DNA from 3 places in the Rhizobium quercicola genome. Region 2 is predicted to be linked to each of the others. Evidence: riboswitches for the same ligand, from Rfam matches in the RefSeq annotation. Region 2 holds a riboswitch; each other region holds the start of a gene.
What was found. A riboswitch is a leader RNA that binds a small molecule or an ion and turns the genes downstream of it on or off. The one in region 2 is predicted to bind cobalamin.
Positions count from the first base shown of each region.

Region 1: another riboswitch for cobalamin. It lies ahead of LRX75_RS17900 (aromatic ring-hydroxylating oxygenase subunit alpha); the one in region 2 lies ahead of cobU (bifunctional adenosylcobinamide kinase/adenosylcobinamide-phosphate guanylyltransferase).
Region 3: another riboswitch for cobalamin. It lies ahead of LRX75_RS16885 (CbtB domain-containing protein); the one in region 2 lies ahead of cobU (bifunctional adenosylcobinamide kinase/adenosylcobinamide-phosphate guanylyltransferase).

Region 1 covers NZ_JAJOZR010000012.1:33,579-37,360, forward strand. The annotation lists gene LRX75_RS17890 (L-threonylcarbamoyladenylate synthase) at 1-441, opposite strand, end outside; gene LRX75_RS17895 (DUF6656 family protein) at 651-1,244, opposite strand; cobalamin riboswitch at 1,552-1,746, shown strand; gene LRX75_RS17900 (aromatic ring-hydroxylating oxygenase subunit alpha) at 1,893-3,137, shown strand; gene LRX75_RS17905 (FAD-binding oxidoreductase) at 3,139-3,782, shown strand, end outside.
Region 2 covers NZ_JAJOZR010000007.1:283,573-287,354, forward strand. The annotation lists gene cobN (cobaltochelatase subunit CobN) at 1-602, opposite strand, end outside; gene cobW (cobalamin biosynthesis protein CobW) at 624-1,706, opposite strand; gene cobU (bifunctional adenosylcobinamide kinase/adenosylcobinamide-phosphate guanylyltransferase) at 1,710-2,234, opposite strand; cobalamin riboswitch at 2,422-2,821, opposite strand; gene LRX75_RS12995 (chloride channel protein) at 2,929-3,782, shown strand, end outside.
Region 3 covers NZ_JAJOZR010000011.1:10,074-13,855, forward strand. The annotation lists gene LRX75_RS16875 (glucoamylase family protein) at 1-1,037, shown strand, start outside; gene LRX75_RS16880 (CbtA family protein) at 1,084-1,842, opposite strand; gene LRX75_RS16885 (CbtB domain-containing protein) at 2,050-2,226, opposite strand; cobalamin riboswitch at 2,276-2,539, opposite strand; gene LRX75_RS16890 (SRPBCC family protein) at 2,590-3,075, opposite strand; gene LRX75_RS16895 (hypothetical protein) at 3,169-3,702, opposite strand.

The DNA.
Region 1 (3,782 bases), on a different contig from region 2:
CCCCGACGTGTTGGCGCTGGGGGCCGCCAGCGGCTTGCCGAAAGCGGAAATGACCGCGCGCGCAAAACCCTCCGGCATCCGCAGGCCGAGCGTCTCGAGCCCGGCCGTGGCCAGCGCATGCACCGCGCTGTCGGGCGCCCGCGCGACCACCAGCGTCAGCGGCCCCGGCCAGAAGGCCTCGGCGAGACGCCGCGAGATCGGATCGAACAGGCCATGGCGCGCGGCCATCTCCATGTCGGACACATGCGAGATCAGCGGATTGAAGCGCGGCCGGCCCTTCACCTCGTAGATCGAGGCGATCGCCTCGGCCCGCGTCGCATCGGCCGCAAGCCCGTAGACGGTCTCCGTCGGCAAGGCGATCGGCCGGCCGCGGCCGAGCACGTCCACGGCACGCGCCAGCGCGCCCGCCCGGTCCAAGGTCGTGTCGATGATCTCTGCCATGCCGTTTTCGCGCTTCCGTCCGGTGAAGCGGCTGTCTTAAAGGATCGCGCAGGAATGTGCAGCGGTTTTGCGGGTGCGACGCGCGAAAAAGCAGAGACGCGAAGCGTACGGCCCTATCTGGAAATGGTACAGGAGAGCCCGTGTCGAAAGGCGACGGCGTCTCGGCCCTGCGTCGGTCCCGCTTTCGCGCCCGAGGAGAGGGCGCCGGCTCAGAGCGCGCGGATGATCGTGCGCAGGGCGTCGTTTTTGGCGCCCAGCATCAGCACGTTCTTCAGCGCCGTCTTCGGGTCCTGCGTGCGGAAGAGAAGGCCGCCATCGCGGACGGTGCGGTTGATCACGAGCTTGCCCTGCTCGCGGTCGAGGTCCATCGCGACGGCGAAATACATGCGCGAATATCCGCGCCGGACATCGTCGAAGAAATGTTCGTCCTTGCCGATCTCGCAGAAGAAATTGGCCATGTAGAACGACCAGCGGACATCGTCATAGTCCGCGAACCTGGTCCGCGCCGCCGTCACGTGGCAGTAGCCGAGATGCGGGCTGCCATCGAGCGTGCGGTGGAAGATCATCTTGGGAAAGCGGATCGACGCGTGAAAGCCGTTGATGCGGTCGTAGGCGAGCGTGCCGGCGGCCTCCAGCTTGCGCCCGGTCCGCTCCGCCACTTCCTTGTGCGTCAGGTAGCGCCGCGCGGCGCGCGCGTCGGAGGTCGAGCGGTTGATGCGGCCCGTGCGCAGGTAATCCGTGTACACGCCCCCGCGTTGTTCCTTGGGGGCCTTGGCATCATCATAGTAGCGCAGGTTGGCCATGGTCTGGTCCAGCATGGATGATCTTCCTTTTCGTCAGTTTTACGGGCCCGCCATGGCGCGAGGCTTGCGTCATCAGGCCATGTGTCGTCGGGATGGGGGCGGGGCGCGGTCCTCGATGTCGCAAATGCGCACGCCGTCGCGATGCGCAAGGCCGACCGGAAAAGCGACATCTGCCCAGATTTCACGCATCCTGTTGTTTCTCTTGAAGGATCGGCGCACGCAGCGCGAAAAATGCCCGGCGATCGCGCGTGTCGTCTTTCTCAAATCGCGTGTCGCTTCTTGGCCTCTGAAATCGGCCGGCGCGGCGTTAGATAGAGAGGCTCAAGGCGCCGGTTTCCAAGGGATCCGGACAAATTGGGAAGCCGGTCGAAACCCGGCGCTGCGCCCGCAACGGTGGTGGAGCATGACGCCGGCAGAGCCTTCTCGAGGGGTTGAGCAACCCCGAGGTCTGTATGGCGGGATGCCCCTGAGCCCGGACACCTGTCTTGCGCCGACGGTACGGTCATTGATGTGAATGTCTTGGTGCGGCGGTTGCCGGGTGCGAGCGAAAACGGCTTTCCCGGCCATACCGGCCCTGTCTATGGCCCCTTGACGGGGTTTCGGGATGGCGACCCCTCGGAAGGGTCCGTGGTATAAAGGAACGGGAACATGGATTTTCGCAGCGAAGTGCTCCGCACGCTCCGGAACCGGCGCGAGACCCACAGCCTCGAGCAGGCATTCTATACGGATCCCGATCTCTACAAGCTCGACCTGCAGGAGATCTGGTACAAGGACTGGCTCTTCATCGGCCATGACTGCGAGATCCCCAAGGCCGGCAATTATTTCACGGTCCAGATCGGCGACTATCCCGTCGTCATCACCCGCGACCGTCAGGGCGCCATTCATGCCCTGCACAATGCCTGCCGCCACCGCGGCTCGCGCGTCTGCACCCAGGCCAAGGGCGCGTCCGCCAAGCTCGTCTGTCCCTATCACAACTGGACCTACGAGCTGGACGGCAAGCTGATGTTCGCCCGCCAGATGGGTGAGGACTTCGACAAGTCCGCCCACGGCCTGAAGCCCGTCGCCTGCGAGACCATTGCCGGCTACATCTTCATCAGCCTCGCCGCCGAGCCGCTCGATTTCGCGCCCGTGCGCGACATGGTCACCTCCTACCTCGCACCGCACAATCTCAAGGACACGAAGGTGGCCTTCGAGAGCACCATCGTGGAGAAGGGCAACTGGAAGCTCGTCTGGGAAAACAACCGCGAGTGCTACCACTGCGCCAGCAACCACCCGGAACTCTGCCGCACCTATCCCGAGGCCCCCTCGGCCACCGGCGTGCAGGGCGCCAAGGACGATCCCGTCATCTCCGAGCACTGGAGCCGCTGCGAGGCCTCCGGCCTGCCGAGCGAGTTCCGCATCGATCCGACGGGCCAGTTCCGCGTCGCGCGCATGCCGCTGATCCAGGATGCCGAGAGCTACACGATGTCCGGCGCCCGCGCCGTCAAGCGCCGTCTGTCGGATGCCGTGCCCCAGAGCCACATCGGCACGCTGCTGATGTTCCACTATCCGAGCACCTGGAACCACGTGCTGGCCGACCACGCCATCACCTTCCGCGTGCTGCCGCTCGGGCCGGAACTGACGCAGGTCACCACCAAGTGGCTGGTCCACAAGGATGCCGTGGAAGGCGTCGATTACAATCTTGAAGAACTCACGCACGTCTGGACCGAGACCAACGATCAGGACCGCCAGATCGTCGAGGAAAATGCCTTCGGCATCCGCTCGCCGGCCTATGAGCCGGGACCCTACTCGCCCGAGCACGAAGGCGGCGTCATGCAGTTCGTGGAGTGGTACACGACGTTCATGCAGGATCGCCTGACCGGCGTCCACGCGCCGCTTGTCCGCGTGGCGTGACATGAGCCAAAGCATCGGCATCGCATCGCCGTTCCGTCACTTCGATGAGCTGCAGCCCTGGAACGATCGCCAGCACCTGCTCGAATGCATCGCGGCGACGGTCGAGGCGCCCGACGTCATGACCTTCGTGTTCAGGTCGGATCGCGACGGCTGGTTCCGCTACCTGCCGGGCCAGTTCGTCACGCTGGAAATTCCGGTGACGGCCGACGATCCGGTGATGCGGACCTATACGCTCTCCTCGACGCCCTCGCGTCCCTTCTCCATCGCCGTCACGGTGAAGGCGCAGGCGACCTCGGTCGGCACGCGCTGGATGTTCGAAAACCTGCGCCCGGGCATGACGCTCAAGGCCTTCGGTCCGCTCGGCGACTTCTCCTTCGTGCGCTATCCCGGCGAAAAATACCTGTTCGTCTCCGCCGGCTCCGGTATCACGCCGATGATGTCGATGACGCGCTGGTTCTCCGATTGCGCGCCGCAGACCGATATCGCCTTCATCTCCTGCGCCCGCCGACCCGACGATCTGCTCTTCCGGTCCGAACTGGAAACGCTCAGCCCCGGCATGCCGAACCTGTCGCTCGGCTTCGTCGTGGAAGGCCACGAGCCCCGCCATGGCTGGCACGGCCTGCGCGGTCGCATCGATGCCGCCAA
Region 2 (3,782 bases):
GCGACCGGCTGCGGCCCGGGATGCGCATCCGCCCAGGCGTCCGCGCCGACGATGCCTTCCTCCGGCGACCAGAGGCCGGCCCGCAGCAATGGCGTTGCCGCCGGCGGCCGCTCGCGCTCATCGACCAGCGCATGGGCATAGGCGAGAAACGCCTGCATGTTATCGGGGCCGCCTTCGGTGAAATAGGCGAGCATCGCGGCCCGATCCTCGGCGGACACGGTGGAATAGGCGTCGAGCGCCGGATCCGGCTTGTCGTAGCCGGGAAGCACGGCGATCTTGGCACGATGGGTGACGGCCGTGGCGTGGAGCGCTTCCAGCACGTAACTGAAGTAGGACGCACCGCCGAGTGCGCGCACGACGATCAGCTTTGCATGCCGTGCAGTGCGCTGGACATAGGTATCGACCGACATCGGGTGCTTCAGCGACAGAAGGCTCGCCGCCCGCAGGGTCCGCCCGTCGGGGGCGGTCCTGCAGGCGCTCGCGATGGCGGAAAGCTCCGTATCGGCTGCGGACAGGAACAGGATCTCGCCCGGCGACTGGGCGAGGTCGATGGCCTCGTCCCCGTCCGAGATCGTGCCTTTCTGCGCAAGAAGAAGATGCATCCGCCGCTGTTCCCGCCTGGTCTATGCCGCTGCCGCGACGATGGCCGCACGCAGCGCAGCCTCGTCCAGATCATGCAGCCCGATGACGACGAGGCGCGTGCGACGGGCTTCGCCGGCCGCCCAGGCGCGGTCGAAATACGGATCGATCCGTGTTCCCACGGCCTGGATCAGAAGCCGCATCGGCTTGCCGGGAACATCCGCGAAACCCTTCAGCCGCAGGACGTCGTGCGCGGAGACGATCGCCTTCAGTCGCGATACGAAACCGGTGGAGTCGGCGATCGGGCCGAGTTCGACGACGAAGCTCGCGAACTCGTCATGGTCGTGCTCCTCGCCCGCCTCGTGCTCCATCTCGTGATGGGATTTGCGGTTGGCGATATCGTCTTCCGTGCCGACGCCGAGGCCGAGCAGAACGGAGGCCGGCACCGCGCCATTCGCGGCCTCGATCATCATCGGCTTGCGCGTGGTGCGCGCGGCGACTTCGCGGCGGACGGCCTCGATGCCGGCGGCATCCAGCAGGTCGGTCTTGTTGAGAACGATGAGGTCGGCGGCGGTGAGCTGGTCTTCGAACAGCTCCTCGATCGGGCTTTCATGGTCGAGATTGTCGTCCTCGGCACGCGCGGCATCCACCTTGTCATGATCGTCGGCGAAACGGCCGGCTGCGACGGCGGCGCTGTCCACCACGGTGATCACGCCATCCACCGTCACCTGCGTGCGGATATCGGGCCAGTTGAACGCGGCGATCAGCGGCTGCGGCAGCGCGAGACCGGAGGTCTCGATGACGATATGGTCGGGGCGGCCCTCCCGCTCCAGAAGGCGCGTCATGGTGGGAATGAAGTCGTCGGCCACGGTGCAGCAGATGCAGCCATTGGTGAGCTCGATGATATCGTCCTCGCTGCAGGCCTCGGCCCCGCAACCCTTCAGCACATCGCCATCGACGCCGAGATCGCCGAACTCGTTGATGATGAGCGCGATCCGCCGGCCATCGGCGTTTTCCAGGATGTTGCGGATCATCGTCGTCTTGCCCGCACCGAGAAAGCCGGTGATGACCGTCGCGGGGATCTTGGCGCCCGATGCTTTACGGTCGCCGGTTTTGGAGAATATCATGAACTAACCCTTCATCTTGAGCGGCAGACCCGCCGCCACGAAATAGACGTCGCGCGCCTGTGCCGCGACCTGCTGGTGGAGCCGGCCGGCATGATCGCGAAAATCCCGCGCCATGCGGTTGTCAGGCACCATCCCGAGCCCCACCTCGTTGGAAACGAAAATGACGGAGGCGCAAAGTGCCGGCAGGCCGGCGACGAGACGCGCCGATTCCGCCGCGACGTCGCGCGCCTCCAGCATGAGATTGGTGACCCACAGCGTCAGGCAATCGACAAGGACGACACGGCCGGCGGCATCGATGGCGGCAAGCCTGCCGACGAGATCGAACGGCTCTTCATGCGTCGTCCAGAGGTCGCCGCGCGACGTGCGGTGGGTGTCGATCCGCGTCCGCATCTCGTCGTCGAAGGCGCGGCCGGTGGCGATGTAATGCCGGTCGAGGCCCGTGTCCGCAGCCAGCCGCTCGGCAAAGCCCGACTTGCCGGAGCGTGCGCCACCGAGCACGAGCGTGGTACCATGATGCGGGGATGTCATGTTCGCGCGGCTGTCCCGCTGCTCCCATGACGCAAAAGGCAATGCGATCCGAAGGGTCTGCATGCGCCTGCCGGGCATGAGCCAAAATCGCATGCGTAAAAACCGCCGGCCCGGGCAACCCGGTGGGCGAACGTCTCGTGTGCCACGACAACCTCCGTGCTGGCGCTGGAACGCTGCATCATGAGGATGCGGCGCGGTGTGGCTGGCAGGTCTCCTGGCTCACGGCGTCACGCAGGGTCGAAACCCTGAGAACGGGTTCGCCTCGCCTTCCCGAAACAGGTTGCCCGGCGTTCGACGGCCGGATCGATGGCGAAGAGGTGGACGATTCGTAGAAAAGGAGGCGTCCGACCCCGGTTGCTCGCATCGCTGCTTCAGTGGCTTTTCCGGCCCAGTCCTTCAGATGACGCCAGCCGCACCACGCGGCATGGTCCGTCGCCCGTTGGACGAGACCGGATGGCGAACCCTGACCGTTCTACAGTCGCGGGGTCGGCTGCGATGAGGATGCCCTGTGTGGGTCCATCCCTTCGCATTCCCATTTACTCCCGAACGACACGCGCCGTACGGGAACCATCCATACCGCGAAGATTAGGCGCGTCGCTGGATCAAGTCAATCTTCCGCGCTATGTCCGCAGCTTCGCCCGACCCGAAGCTCAAGCGTTTCCCCGCGAAGACGCCCGACGAGATCGAGCCTCCCATGCCCGACGTCCTGAAGTCCCTGACCCTTGCCCGCGTGAAGCGTATCGCCCGGAAAGCCGTCACCTTTTCGGAGTGGCGCATCTTTGCCCGGCGGAGCGAAATCGGGCTTCTCGTGGCGGGCATCGTCGTGGGTCTCACCTCCGGGCTTGCCGTCATCGCCATGAGTTTCGTCTCGCTGCAGCTGCACAAGCTGATTTTCGGCATTTCCGACTACGAGCGCGTCAGCTCCGCGGACCTCAAGGGCCAGATCGCCATTCTCATGGCGCCGATCGTCGGCGGGCTGCTGCTGGGCTTGCTCATGATGGGGCTCGCGCTCTGGCGCAAGAAGGCGATGGTCGACCCCATCGAGGCAAATGCGCTGCACGGGGGCCGCATGTCGTTGACCGACAGCATCGTGGTCGCTGTGCAGAACCTCGTCTCCAACGGCTTTGGCGCCTCGGTCGGCCTGGAGGCCGGCTACACGCAGCTCGCTTCCGGTCTCGCCTCGAAGATCGGCGTGAAGCTGAAATTGCGGCGCAACGATCTGCGCACGCTGCTCGGCTGCGGCGCGGCCGGCGCCATCGCAGCGGCCTTCAACGCACCGCTGACCGGCGCCTTCTACGCCTTCGAGCTGATCATCGGCTCCTACACCATTGCATCGCTGACCCCGGTCGTGGTCTCGGCGCTCGTCGCCAACCTGGTGACGCGCCTGCTCTGGGGCGAGGAGTTCACGATCGACATCGGCGCCTTCGGCGATGTCGTTCCCGGCGACTACATCCCGGCCATCCTCCTCGGCGCGCTGTGCGCCGGCGTCGCCATCCTGATCATGAAGGGCGTGTCGCTGACGGAGGAGATCGCGCGCAGGAGCGACAT
Region 3 (3,782 bases), on a different contig from region 2:
AGCAGAGCCGCGATACGCTGGCCACCGGCTATAAGGGTCTCTACTACCACTTTCTGGAGATGAAGAGCGGACGGCGGGCGTGGCGCAGCGAGATCTCGCTGATCGACAGCGCGCTGCTGATCGCCGGCGCCATCACCGTCGGGGCCTATTTCTCCGAGGCGACGCCGGCGGAAAAGGAAATTCGCGATATCGCCGACATGATTTACGCCCGCGCCAACTGGGCCTGGGCGCTGGACGAGGAGGATACGCTGGCGCTCGGCTGGAAGCCGCGCAGCGGTTTCCTTCCCTATCGCTGGCATGGATATAGCGAGGCGGTCATTCTCTACACGCTCGCCTTGTCCTCGCCGTCCTACCCGATCCCGGCCAAGAGCTATCTCGCCTTCGGCAACCAGTGCGACTGGAAGGAGGCGCTCGGCAAGCCGTTCCTCTATGCCGGGCCGCTGTTCATCCATCTGTTCTCGCATGCCTGGATCGATTTCCGCGGCATTCGCGATACGGCGATGGTCGAGCATGACAGCGACTACTTCGAGAACACCCGCCTCGCGATCAATGTGCAGCGCGATTATGCCGAGCGAAACCCCGAGGCCTTTACGGGTTACGGCAGGGATTGCTGGGGGCTGACCGCGTGTGACGGGCCGGAGCGGTCACGCCGCCTGCGGGATGGCCGCCAGCAGTACTTCTCTGGCTATGCGGCGCGCGGCGCGCCCTTCGGGCCCGATGACGGCACGCTTGCACCCTGGGCGCCGCTCGCCTGCCTGCCGTTCAACGAGACGGCGGCCCTGGCGGGAACGCGCCATATGCTCGAGACCTATCCGGGTGTGGTCGAGGAAGACGGCTTCATCGGCAGCTTCAATCCCAGCGTTCCCGCGCGCACCCCCGAAGGATGGATGAACACCCGGCGGATCGGGCTCGACCAGGGCATTCTGCTGATGATGATCGAGAACCACAGGACTGGTTTTTTCTGGAACCTGCTGCGATCTTCGACGCCGATCCGGCGCGGGCTGAAGCGTGCCGGTTTCGCCGGCGGATGGCTGTAGGCTTTTCCAGGCGGTCCGGCCCGCTGTGTCGCGGGCCGGTGTCCCGTCATGCCGCCTTGAGAAAGCGGTCGTTGAGGGCGCCGGAGACGGTGCCGAGGACGAGCCAGAAGGCCAGTGTGGTTGCCAGTGCCGCAACCGCGAATTCCGCGCCGAGAACGGCGGGGACGGGGCTTGCGATATCGCCCGGCTGGGGTGCGCCGTAGATGTGGGGCAGGGCGAGGAGGACAAAGCCCGCACCTTTCGCCACGATCTCCCGTCGCAGCGCGATCAGGCCGAGACCGAGCGCCGAAAGCGCCGTTGTGGCGAGCCACCACGTCTGGCGATCGCCGAGGTCGGCGGCGGGAAAGCCGGGCAACTCGGGGGGAAGGCCGAGAGCCGGAAGCATGTGGACCGACAGCCAGCCGAGGGCACCCCAGGTGAGGCCGGTGCGCAAGGTCGGCGGGCTGCCGGTCAGGATGCCGATGCCCCCCAGCAGCAGGCCGAAGCCGGCACCCGTCACCAGATTGGCGATCAGCGTGCCTGAGAAGCGGCTCATGCCGAACATGATGCCGCCCTCCGCATGCGCCTCGCCGTCATGCGCGTAGGCCGGCGTTACCGGCTGCAGCGCGGCTGCGAAGGTCGCAAAGAGCGCGCCGGAGCCACGTGCGGAATGCTCGTGTGCCGCCGGGGCTCCCGGGGCGGGTTCGCCCTCGTAGGTTTCCGCATGGAGGATCAGCGGCACGACGCGGAGTTCCTGCGCCGCTGTCATGAAGAGGCCTGCGATAAGGCCGGCGCAGATGGCGGCCAGAAGTGTCTTGACGATCATAGATATCCCTTTCGGAGCCGCGCCTTGCCGGCGTGCTCTCGTCCTGTGCCTGTGTGGGAGGATCCGATCTGTCGGCACGACGAGGCGCAGCACGGCCGGCGCGCACGCACACAGGCGGTCGCGTCGGGCATGCCGGCGTCAGCGGCGCAACGCCCGGTCGCGGGGCTTTGCGCTCGCCTGTCGCTCGAGAGATCGGGCCTGTTTACGCTAGTGGCAGGGGAAGCCGAACGAGTGGCGGACGTCGTGCGCGGTATCGTGCAGCACGGCCGAATTGGCCAGACCGGCGCCGAACACGAGGAACGCCCCGATGCACAAGGACAGGAAACCCGCAATCATGCGGTCATTGAGGGAAAGCGAAACGCCAGATGCGTTGGTAACAGCCATGACAACCTCCGTGATGGCAATGTGGGACGTGTCCCACTCCTTTGGGCGAAATGCCCGACATCAATCGGCAGGTGTCCTGGCTCGCGGTGTCTGATGCCGGGTGGCATCGTCGGATCTTCCTCGCCTTCCCGCAGATCGGAGATATCCCCGTCACCACAGTGGCTTCTACCGGTTGCCCGGCATGAAAGACCCTGACCGCTCTACAGTCGCGGGGTCGGCCGTGATTGAGGTGCCGCACTGGGTCCACCCGTCACGTTCCCATTTACTCCCCGGATGGTGTGGCACCCGGAGAACCTCTTGATGAGGATCACTATGACGTGTGCGGAACGGCTGTCAATCGCCGTGATCCGCCTGTCGCACGGATCAGAGCGTTGCGGCGAGGGCTGCAAGCTGGTCGGCGCACTGGTTCCAGCCTTCGTGGAAGCCCATCTGCTCATGCGCGTCGCGATCGGTCTTCGTCCAGTGGCGGACGCGGGCCGTGTAGCGTGTGCCGTCGTTCTCCGGCTCGAAGGTGATGATGCCGGTCATGAAGGGTTTTTCCGACGGCGTCCATGCGCGGATATAGGCGTCCGTAAAGACAATCTTTCGATCCGGCACGATCTCGAGATAGACGCCGCGATTGGGCATTTCCGTGCCTTCCGGGCTCTTCATGACGATCAGGTTCGAGCCGCCGACGCGCAGATCGACCTCGGCCGTCGCGATCGTCCAAGGTTTCGGCACGAACCATTGCTGGATAAGCGCAGGCTCCGTCCAGCAGCGGAACAAGGCGTTTGGCGTGGCAGCGATGTGGCGGGTGATGACGAGGTCGCGATCGTCGGAGGTGGTGGGGTCTGTCATGGTCTCGGGCATGGTCTGTGTCCTGGGTCGGCGCGTGCGTTCCGGCGGAGTGTCGGTCATCCGGCGCTGACTGTCGAGGCCTTTACAACGGTCTTCGATCTCCGATCAGGGACCGGCGGGGGAGGACTGGATCTTGACGATCGCTGTCGTCCATTTCGGTGCCTCGGGCGGGCCGGTGCGGGGTGCGGGGAAGACGAGGGAGGTGCGCAGCGGAGCAGAGTGACCCGGCGGGATGCGGGCGATGATCAGCGCATCGTCGCGACCAATCGTCCGGCAGGTGCCCGACGGGCAATCATCGAGCGTGACGTCGAGGGTGAAGTAATCGAGAAAGGCGGCGCCGTCATTGTGGACCGTGCCGGTCACGACATAGCTGCTGGCCGGCGTGCTCTTTTCGAATTGGAGATTTTCCAGCCGGACCTCGCTTGCCGCGATCGTCGCGACGGGCCGATCTGCCGTAACGGGCGACAACGGTTCTGGCGGACGGGCATTGTCGTCGGTCCACCAGACGACGAAAGCACTGACGAGGCCGACGGCGACGAGCACCGAAAGCGCCGGCTCGGCCATCTTGCGAAACCGCTGGTCCCAGACGGCAAGCGCGACGACCACGAAGCTCGCGATCGCGAGCGAAATCCAAAGCATGAACGGCCTCCCCTTGCATTCCTATATAGGGACGACACGGCCGGGTTGAAAGCGGACGCGGTGAATCAAAAGGGGAACAA